3 regions of the Arthrobacter sp. UYCo732 genome follow, and region 2 is predicted to be linked to each of the others. Evidence: riboswitches for the same ligand, from Rfam matches in the RefSeq annotation. Region 2 holds a riboswitch; each other region holds the start of a gene.

Region 1 (3,421 bases), on a different contig from region 2:
CCAGGAACTGGGCGTGGAGCGTTTCTCCCACCTCGGCGTACAGCCAGAAGCAAGGCAGGAGAGCTGCAACCAGCACTCCGTAGCTGCCGGCGGCTGAGGTTGCCAACAGGTGGTCCACATACGACTTGGTGACCGGGCCAAGGACGGGTTCTACCGTGCGCGTACTGAGCCAGTTGCGGTGCAGTTCCGATTCGACCTCGAGGCACTGCTGGGCTGACCGGGCCCAGAACAGCTGCGCGGCTTCCGTCGGCGCCAGCGCACTGGCGCGGGCAAGCACACGTGAGTAGCCGTTAAGGTAGATAGCGTCCTGGGCGAGGTAGTAGGCGAACTGCTCTTCCGCCAGCGTGCCGGCAGCCAGCGCCCGGATGAATTCCAGCCCGTAAATGACTGCCAGGTCCGGGGCCGCCGCCCGGCGAAGCGCGGCAGCGAATTCCCCGGGGGCGGGAGCCTGCTCCAGGTGGTGGAAGTGGTGGATGGGGCCGTTGCCTTCGCCTACCTCCAGCTGACCGGAAGCCTGCAGAGCACCGCGGAGCCACGGCTTCACCTGCCGCAGCGAGGCTTCCCAGTCACCCAGCCGGGCCTGCGCCGTAGCCATGGCCGAGGACAGTGAGCAGCCGGTGCCGTGGCTGTTGCGGGTGGGGATCCTGTCTCCAGTCACTTCCACTACCGGCCGGGTGAGCAGTCCGCGTGCGTTAATCAGGGCATCCGGGCACGCATCGCCGTCGAGATGGCCTCCCTTGACCAGGATGGTGGCGCCCGTGGCCGCGGCCAGCCGCTTCCCCTGCTCCAGCGCGTCCGGCCAGTTCCGCACCTGCGGCTCCCCCACCAGGATGGCGAGCTCCGCGAGGTTGGGCGTGATCAGGTCCGCGAGCGGCAGCAGGTCCAGCAGGGCAGCCTCCGCCGATTCCTTCAGCAGTCGGTCCCCACTCGTGGCCACCATCACCGGATCCAGAACCACGACGGCGGGGCGCACCTTCTCCAGCCAGCTGCGGACCACGTCAATCACCTCCACACTGCCCAGCATGCCGATTTTGACGGCGTCGATGGCAATGTCATCGCTGACGGCATCAAGCTGCTGGGCCAGGAAGCCAGCGGGCGGCACATGGACCCCTTGGACGCCGCGGGTGTTCTGCACGGTCAACGCGGTGATGGCTGCCATGCCGTAACCGCCCAGGGCGGCAATGCTCTTGAGGTCGGCCTGGATGCCCGCGCCACCGGACGGATCCGATCCGGCAATGGACAGCACCCGCGGAGTATGCCGCAGCACGTCCACCGCATTGGAAGGCCCACGTGCCGGATGCACCGTGGCAAGGGCAGGCGGCGTTTCGGATGCTGCCGCCGTTTCGGGAGTGGCGGCAGATACGGAAGGTAGAACGTGGGTTGAAGCCATAGGGGACATTCCTTCGCCGGTGCTAACCGGACAGGTTCAACGGGTCTGGATCTCAGCCGGCTCTCTGCGCGGCACCCCGTGTCAGTACCCAACACTAGCGTTTCCCATAAGACACCGTTTTAGATGAACCCCACAAACGCGGAATGCCCGGGCACTCCACCGATGAGTGAAGTGTCCGGGCAATCTGGCCGATGTCCTTGCGAAAGGTCAGAGTTCCGAAGCAGGAACCCCTACGCCCAGGATGATGGGTGCGCTGGTGTCTGCCGGTTTGGCAGCGGCAGGAGCCTGGGTGAGCTCCGGAGCCTTAGCGGCATGGGTATGGCCTGCGGACTCAACCGGCACCGCTTCGTGGTGCTCCACCGTGGTGGCGTTAGCTGCGCCCTGGGCACGGCTGGCACTGCGGTTGCGCCGCGGGCGGCGGGTACGGGTCTGCTCGGTGTGGTCGGAGTAGTCCTTCTCCACCGCGGCAGGAGCCTGACGGACAGGAGCCGCGGCCGGCTGGCGTGCCGCCGGCTGGCTCTGGGTCTGCTCGCCCGCGGCCTGAGCGCTCTCCGTCGGCATGGCTTCTGCAACAGGTGCCGGCACGCCAAGCTTGGCGAAGGCCTCCGTGAGCCTGTCCAGTGTCAGGGCCGGGGCCTGCGGCTGATCCTCGTGGTGCTCCACGAAGGGCAGCACCACCTGCTCGCCGCCGAAAGTCAGCACAGCGGCCGGGCGGCCGGCGTTGTCGGTCTCGGACCGTTCTACCGGTGCATGAGCCGGGGCCGCCGCGCCGGAAGCATTACCCCCGGCTGCTGAGGCGTGGGCCACTTCGTCGTCGTGCAGGTGCGCGGCATGGGCGGCGGCTGCAATGTTGGCAAGGGCTGCCCTGGTGGCCTCCGCCTTGGCGTGGCGCTCGGCGTCGCTGGGATCCGGGTGGACCGTGTGGATCTGCACCGGAGCTGCCGGGGCCATCTCGAGGGGTTGGCCGCCGCGGCCGCGGCGGCGCTTCCTGTCCGTCCGGCCGCCCTGCTGGGCGTCCGGGCGCTGGGCGTCGCTACGCTGGCTGTCGATCCGCTGGGTGTCGGGTCGGCTGTCCACACGCTGCACATGGTGCTCCGCGGCGACGGTGTTGGCGCGGCGGTGCTCCACGGGGTCGTCGTGGGTGACGATTCCGCGGCCGGCGCACGTTTCGCACTGCTCGCCGAAGACTTCCAGGAGCCCGGTACCCATGCGCTTGCGCGTCATCTGGACCAAACCGAGGGAGGTCACTTCGGCCACCTGGTGCTTGGTGCGGTCACGGCCAAGGCATTCCACCATACGGCGGAGCACCAGATCGCGGTTGGACTCAAGGACCATGTCGATGAAGTCGATGACGATGATGCCGCCGATGTCGCGAAGCCGGAGCTGCCGGACCACTTCTTCGGCCGCTTCGAGGTTGTTCTTGGTGACAGTTTCCTCGAGGTTGCCGCCGCTGCCCGTGAATTTTCCGGTGTTGACGTCCACTACGGTCATGGCTTCGGTGCGGTCGATGACCAGCGAGCCGCCGGAGGGCAGGAAGACCTTGCGTTCCAGCGCCTTGTGGATCTGTTCGTCGATCCGCCACGCGGCGAAGATGTCCTGATCCTTGGTCCACTTTTCCAGGCGGCCCACCAGATCCGGGGCAACGTATGTGACGTAGGCCTCGATGGTGTCCCAGGCTTCCTCACCGGAGACGATCAGCTTGGAGAAGTCCTCGTTGAAGACGTCACGGACCACCTTGATGGTGAGATCTGGTTCGCCGTAGAGAAGTTCCGGGGCCAGGATCTTGGTGGACGTGGACTGGCTTTCGATGCCCTCCCACTGCGCCCGCAGCCGGTTGATGTCATGCGTGAGTTCCTCTTCGGAAGCACCTTCTGCAGCGGTACGGACGATCACGCCGGCGTGCTCGGGCAGGCGGTCCTTGAGGATGCGCTTGAGGCGGTTGCGTTCGACGTCGGGCAGCTTGCGGGAGATGCCGGTCATGGAGCCGCCAGGCACATACACGAGGTAACGGCCCGGGAGGGAAATCTGGCT
Region 2 (3,421 bases):
GGAGTCCGGCGAGGGTGAGCGCAAACGTGGACTTGCCGGCGCCGTTGGGGCCGGTGACGGTGAGTGCCTGGCCGGCGCGGACCTGGGCGGTGATCCCCGCTTGCACCGGCACCGGCGGAATGGTGCGGAAGCCGCGGCGCCGGGGCCGCTCGCGCGACACGGCAACGTCCTCGGCCGCCAGCAGCAGCTGGCCGCCGTCAGCCGAAGCACGCGCACGGGGGCGGGTGGCCGGAACATGGCCCGGCACCCAGACACCGGCCCCGATCAGCATGTCCCGCGCCTCGGCGAGCACCCGGTCCGGCGGGCCATCCAGCAGCACGCCCGAGCCCGGCTGCAGCACCACAATCCGGCCCACCAGGTCCTTCCAGACGGACACCCGGTGTTCCACCACCACCAGGGTGGCGCCGGTTTTGTCGAGGCAGCGGCCCACGGCGTCGCGGACTTCCAGGACACCGGCGGGATCGAGGTTGGCTGTCGGTTCGTCCAGCAGGATCAGCCCCGGCCGCATCGCGAGGATGCCGGCCAGGGCCAGCCGCTGCTTCTGGCCGCCGGACAGAGCCGACGTCGGGCGGTCCAGCGGGAGTCCGCCGCCGAAGCCGCCGGCACCGCCAGCTCCGCCCTGCGGGCGTCCGGCCCTGCGCAGCCCCACGTCATAGAGCGCCTCATGGACCCTCTTCCAGATCTCGTCCCGGGGAACGGCCAGGTTTTCGGCACCAAAGGCGACGTCGTCACCCAGCCTCGAGAGGACCACCTGCGTTTCCGGGTCCTGCTGCATGAGCCCGGCGCGGCCGCGCTGGCTGCGCGGCACCGCGCCGTCGATTAGCAGCGAACCGGTCTCGTCGGCATCGTCCCCTTCATCCCCGAGCACTCCGGCGAGGGCGTGCAGCAGCGTTGATTTGCCCGCACCGGAAGGGCCCAGCAGCAGCACCCGCTCGCCCGGCGCGATGTCCAGATCGAGCCCGCGGACGGCCGGCGCCATGCGGCCGGCGTGCCGCCAGCCCCAGCCACGGGCGGATACCGCGGCCGGGCGCACTCCGGAAGCACCGGCGTCGGAAACGGCCATCAGTGGAAAACGGGCTCCGAACCGGCCTTCCGGGAAGCGAAGGAGCCCAGCACCCCGGTTTTGGCCAGGCCGCGGGTGGCAATCCAGGACACGGCGCCGGCAATGACGGCACCCGAGATCGCGCAGAACAGAATGTAGGTGGCCTTGTCGCCGGCTTCATAGGCGATGTTCCAGCCCCACGGGAGGAAGGAATCGTTCAGGCCGCAGAACAGGCCGGCACCGGCACCGGCGAGCACGGCTGCCGGCAGGTTGAACTTCTTGTAGCCGAACGCGGCGAAAACGAGCTCCGCGCCGAGGCCCTGGAGGATGCCGGAGATCAGCACGGTGGTGCCGTACTGGGAACCCATCATGAGCTCACCGGTGGCGGCAACGGCCTCGCAGAAGAGCGCTGCGCCCGGTTTGCGGACGATGAGCATGCCCAGGACGGCCGGAATCATCCAGCCGCCGGCGATCAGGCCGGTGAGGGGCGGGTACGTGGCGTTCATCGGCGCGGACACCAGCGCCGCACCCTGGGACCAGGCCCAGAAAATGACACCGCCGGCGATGGCGATCAAAGCTGCCACCACGATGTCCACAACCCGCCAGCTATAGCTGGCTTTCTTCATGCCTACTGTTGTCATTTCTGCCTCCTGAGGTACAGGAGGGGAGAGTTCGCGGTTTCGGCACGGACTGCGCCGCCCGGATCCGGACACTCTGAGAAGCTCGACTCCCTTGCGCCGGTACTAACCGGATCAGGTTCGAGGGTCTGCGGCTGTCCGCACTCTCAGCGCCTATCCATCGGTTGCATTGCTGCAGTGCCCGACGGCGGCGCTCCCCTGTCGTAAATAAATCTGCCCTGATGGGCGTGATCCAGTTTACACCGCAGGCGCGGTAGATTGTGGGCCACGGCTGCCGACTTCCCACATGTGACCGTATTCGATCCCGACTCCAGCGACAGCCAGCCGCAGTGCTCGCTCGAAGCGCTGATAGCAAGGACCGACGCCGAGGTCAGCGAGCTGCAGTTCCCGCATTTCACGAAGGACGAATCCCTCCACCTGGGGCTGCTGCTGAAATGCCCTCAATGCTGGTGGGCCTGGGCAAGAGCCGGGCGGCTCAAGTGCCGGCCCCCGGTCCGATGACGTTAGGCTAATGACAATCCCCGATAGCCCATAAGGAGTTCAACGAATGAACCTGCTCATCAAGCTGCTCGGCACCGCAATCAGCCTCGGCGCCGGGTTTGTCGGTACCAAGCTAGTCAACACCGTGTGGGAAAAGTCCACCGGCCGCAAGGTCCCCACCGGCAAGGACGAAGACACCCCCACGAGCCTGCGCTCGGCGCTGACGTTCGCGCTTATTTCAGCCTCGGTCAGCACCATCATCCAGGTGCTCGCCAACCGCGGCACGCAGCGGGCCATCACCAGGTTCGCTAAGAGCCAGGACGTCGTCTAGCGAGTTTTGTCCAGCTAATGGCCCCTGGGCAGTCCTGAAGCCAAATTATCTGGACAAAAACTCTCAGCCGCCGCCGGACGCTTCTTCACGTGCTGACTGCTCACGGGAGGACTGCGCCGCCTTCTGCACCACGGCGTCGAGGTCATCAGAGCTGAGCAGTTCTCGGTGCAGGTGTTTGGTGCGGTAGCCGGATCGGCCCACCATGTGCGCGGACACCGGCACGGTCAGCAGCTGGAAGATCCACGCCACCAGCAGCACCGGCCACACCCACCACGTCCGCATCTGCAGGCCGATGGCCGCCAGCAGCAGGAAGAGCCCGAGCACCTGCGGCTTGGTGGCCGCGTGCATCCGGCTCAGCAGGTCGGGGAAGCGCAGCAGGCCGATGGCGGCGGCGAGGGACATCAGGGCGCCCACCACCAGGAACACCGCCGTCACGGCATCGATGACGTTATCCACCACGCTCGCTTCAGGACTCATGGGTTTGCTCCCGCCGGTCGGCCACGAAACGGGCAACAGTCACCGAGCCGATGAAGCCGACAACGGAAAGCGCCACCAGCAGCATCAGGTTGTTCAGGTGCTTGTTGACGGCCATGTCGATGCACAGCGCGGCGCCGAGGATGGCGAGCAGGACGTCTGAGGCCAGCACCCGGTCCAGCAGCGAAGGGCCGCGGGCAATCCGGATGATGGCGCCGGCCGCTGCCAGCGAAAGAATGACTGCCGTGACGGCCAGGACGGTCTGCATCATGCTGCGGCCTCCTGCCGGACGATTTCAAGTTCTTCCGTGGTCCCCATGATTTTGATCAGGCGCGCTTCAATGGAGCGGACTTCCCTCCGCAGGTCCGCCACGTCCTCCGGGGCGCTGATGTTCAGCGCGTGCAGGTAGAGGGTGGACGTTGAACGGTCCACCTCCACCACCAGGGAGCCCGGGAT
Region 3 (3,421 bases), on a different contig from region 2:
TGGGCACGGTCTGTGTCGACCTCGATGTATGAGGGCTCTTCGGTGGGGTGGTACTTGCCGATCTCTTCGATGGCACGGCCGTCGCGCTTGGAGCGTGCGTCCATAACGACGATGCGGTAGTACGGTGCGCGCATTTTACCAAAGCGCTTAAGGCGAATCTTTACGGCCACTTTTGTGGTCACTCCTGTTTCAGAAAAGGGTTGAACCGACGTTCTGCACCCGTGGGGCGGGCCGTACTTGAAGGCTCGAAGGACAGGATCCGGACGCGGAGAGAGGGGCCACGCAGATCGAGTACCTGTTTATTGTGCCAGATCAGCGTCAGGATTTCGACTTGACACGTCTGGATGGGGGGAAGAGGACGGACCTGGCAGGCCCCCAGGGGCCTAGGACGCCCAGACATACACCCCGGTGCGCTCGGCGTCGTGAATTCCACTGGCCAGCTCGGCGAGCTGCTGGACATAGTTCCGGGCGTCGGCTGCACCGAATGGCATATCGTCGTGACCGGCCCATTTTTCGGCGACATCATCCAGGACGTTGCCTTCACCCTCAGTTTCATAGGTAAGGAGGTCAGCCAGCGCCCGCACCATCGCCGGCGGCACGCCGAGGAGGGAGTCGCTGGAAACGTCAACCATGGCAAGTTCGTAGCCCTCGCCACCGGCGTGGACCGCAGCCCCGGCGAGATCGCCGAGCTGTTCTATCTCGAAATCACTGACTCCCGGTATCCGCAGTGCGGGTCCCGGCGGCGAGCCGCCGGCATCAAGGACGCCGGCACGCTTCAGCGCGGCGTCGTGGGTAGCTACAAAAATTTCAGTGAAGCCCATGGGCACAGCCCTCATTCCGTCGACGGTGCGGCCCTGGCGGGCAGCTAAGGGTGCCGCCCCGGCCGTTCGAAATCAGCCTAGTGCATCGGGGCCTGCAGCTCCGGCCAGCGCCACTTAGCGGACAGCAACCCGGATATTGTTGCGCCACGGATCCTCGAAGCGCAGTTCGGCACCCGTGTGGTGTGACGCCAGCCCGGCGACCTTCAAGCGGTCAGCGAGGGCTCCGACGTCGTCACCTGAAGGGACTTCGATGAGCACCTCCCCTAGTCCCAGGGTGTCCTTGCGCGGTCCGGCGCCGCGGCTGTTCCATACGTTCATTGCCATGTGGTGGTGATATCCGCCCGCAGAAACGAACAATGCCTGCCCGTGCCAGCCGGCGGTCTTTTCGAAGCCCAGCGTGCCCACATAGAAATCGTGCGCCGACTGGACATCACCCACCTGGAGGTGGACGTGGCCCACACCGGCTTCGGCGGCCTGCTGGCCGTCCATGGATTCCTCGGTCATGTGCTGCTCAAGGTAGCGCTGCGGCGGCAGTGCCAAGCTGTCCATCAGCACATCCTTCCCGTTCCAGGACCAGTTTTCGCGGGGCCTGTCCCAGTACAGTTCGATGCCGTTGCCTTCGGGGTCATTGAAGTAGAAGGCTTCGCTAACGAGGTGGTCGGCGCTGCCGGTGAAGGACCGGGGTTCGTACTGGGCCGCGGTGGCTACCGTGGCAGCAAGCGAAGCCCGGTGGTCAAAGAGCAGCGCCGTATGGAACAGCCCGGCCTCGCCCCTGCGGGGCAGGCTCAAGGACTGGGCGGCCGCAAGATGGACCAGCGGGCGCCGGAGCCGGCCAAGGTAGACGCCGCCGTCCTGTTCGGCGACGACCTCCAGGCCGAGCGCACGCTGGTAGTAGTCGGTCATCAGCTTCATGTCGCCCACCTTGAGCATCACTGTGCCCATGGAGAGGTCGGCAGGAAGGAGATCCCGACTGGTGGCTTCTGCAGTCATTGAACGCTCCCGGTCCGTTGGCCTTCGGGGTCGAAGGTGGCCATGACTCCATTTTACTTGAAGCTTCAATTTAATTCAAGTGGCTGGGCAGACAGGTTGCGACAGCATCCCCGTGACTGCTGTCACAGGCCACCCTCGGCCTGTGGTAGCTTCGACTTGACCACACGGGAGCCCTTGCAGGGGCTGAGATCGGGCTGACGCAGCCTGCGACCGTTGAACCTGTCCGGGTAATGCCGGCGAAGGAAGTGAATATTCATTGAATACACAAGAAACACAGCTGAACCCTGCCCAAAGTGAAGCCGACCAGGATCAAACGGTCCGGCCTGAAACCCAGTCACTGAAGTCCCACTCGCTGGCGTTCATCAATGATGACGCCACCGGGATCCGGGTTCCCGTGACCGAGATCGCGCTGGAACCGTCGCCGAACGGCGAGGCGAACGGGCCTTTCCGGACCTACCGCACGGCCGGTCCGGGCAGCGATCCGGTGGTGGGCCTCAACCCGTTCCGCTCGGAGTGGATCGCCGCCCGCGGCGACACCGAGCCCTACAGCGGCCGGGAACGGAACCTGCTCGACGACGGCAAGTCGGCAGTTCGCCGCGGCGCCGCTTCCGCGGAGTGGAAGGGCGCGCAGCCCGTGCCCCGCCGCGCCGTCGAAGGCAAGACCGTCACGCAGATGCATTACGCACGGCAGGGTGTGGTGACGCCCGAGATGCAGTTCGTTGCCCTCCGCGAGAACTGTGACGTGGAACTGGTCCGCAGCGAAGTCGCTGCCGGCCGCGCCATCATCCCCAATAACATCAACCACCCGGAATCTGAACCGATGATCATCGGCAAGGCCTTCCTGGTGAAGATCAACGCCAATATCGGCAACTCCGCGGTGACCAGCTCCATTGCCGAGGAGGTGGACAAGCTCCAGTGGGCCACCCAGTGGGGCGCGGACACCGTCATGGACCTGTCCACCGGCGATGACATTCACACCACGCGGGAATGGCTAATCCGCAACGCCCCCGTTCCCATCGGCACCGTGCCCATTTACCAGGCTTTGGAGAAGGTCAACGGCGAGGCCAACAAACTGACCTGGGAAATCTTCCGTGACACCGTGGTTGAGCAGTGCGAGCAGGGCGTGGACTACATGACCATCCACGCCGGAGTGCTGCTGCGCTACGTGCCGCTGACGGCCAACCGCGTCACCGGCATCGTCTCCCGCGGCGGCGCAATCATGGCCGGCTGGTGCCTGGCCCACCATCAGGAGAACTTCCTCTACACGCACTTCGACGAGTTGTGCGAGATCTTCGCCAAGTACGACGTCGCATTCTCTTTGGGCGACGGACTGCGCCCGGGAGCGACGGCGGACGCCAATGACGCCGCCCAGTTCGCCGAGCTGGACACTCTGGCGGAGCTCACGCAGCGGGCCTGGGAATTCGATGTCCAGGTCATGGTGGAAGGTCCCGGGCACGTCCCGTTCCATCTGGTGCGGGAGAACGTGGAACGCCAGCAGGAACTCTGCAAGGGCGCCCCGTTCTACACGCTTGGGCCGCTGGTCACGGACATTGCCCCGGGCTATGACCACATCACGTCCGCCATCGGCGCCACGGAAATCGCCCGCTACG

What was found. Region 2 has a riboswitch for thiamine pyrophosphate ahead of ABIB45_RS10165 (ECF transporter S component). Riboswitches for the same ligand answer to the same signal wherever they lie in the genome.
Region 1: another riboswitch for thiamine pyrophosphate. It lies ahead of ABIB45_RS02095 (bifunctional hydroxymethylpyrimidine kinase/phosphomethylpyrimidine kinase); the one in region 2 lies ahead of ABIB45_RS10165 (ECF transporter S component).
Region 3: another riboswitch for thiamine pyrophosphate. It lies ahead of thiC (phosphomethylpyrimidine synthase ThiC); the one in region 2 lies ahead of ABIB45_RS10165 (ECF transporter S component).

Annotation. Positions count from the first base shown of each region.
Region 1 covers NZ_JBEPPJ010000001.1:447,557-450,977, reverse strand. Annotated here, with positions in the region: gene ABIB45_RS02095 (bifunctional hydroxymethylpyrimidine kinase/phosphomethylpyrimidine kinase) at 1-1,399, opposite strand, end outside; TPP riboswitch at 1,382-1,479, opposite strand; gene ABIB45_RS02090 (Rne/Rng family ribonuclease) at 1,598-3,421, opposite strand, start outside.
Region 2 covers NZ_JBEPPJ010000005.1:135,619-139,039, forward strand. Annotated here, with positions in the region: gene ABIB45_RS10160 (ABC transporter ATP-binding protein) at 1-1,063, opposite strand, end outside; gene ABIB45_RS10165 (ECF transporter S component) at 1,063-1,683, opposite strand; TPP riboswitch at 1,754-1,890, opposite strand; gene ABIB45_RS10170 (DUF4235 domain-containing protein) at 2,228-2,491, shown strand; gene mnhG (monovalent cation/H(+) antiporter subunit G) at 2,555-2,968, opposite strand; gene ABIB45_RS10180 (MrpF/PhaF family protein) at 2,958-3,236, opposite strand; gene ABIB45_RS10185 (Na+/H+ antiporter subunit E) at 3,233-3,421, opposite strand, start outside.
Region 3 covers NZ_JBEPPJ010000001.1:367,272-370,692, reverse strand. Annotated here, with positions in the region: gene rpsP (30S ribosomal protein S16) at 1-170, opposite strand, end outside; gene ABIB45_RS01660 (hypothetical protein) at 384-821, opposite strand; gene ABIB45_RS01655 (VOC family protein) at 936-1,811, opposite strand; TPP riboswitch at 1,966-2,073, shown strand; gene thiC (phosphomethylpyrimidine synthase ThiC) at 2,068-3,421, shown strand, end outside.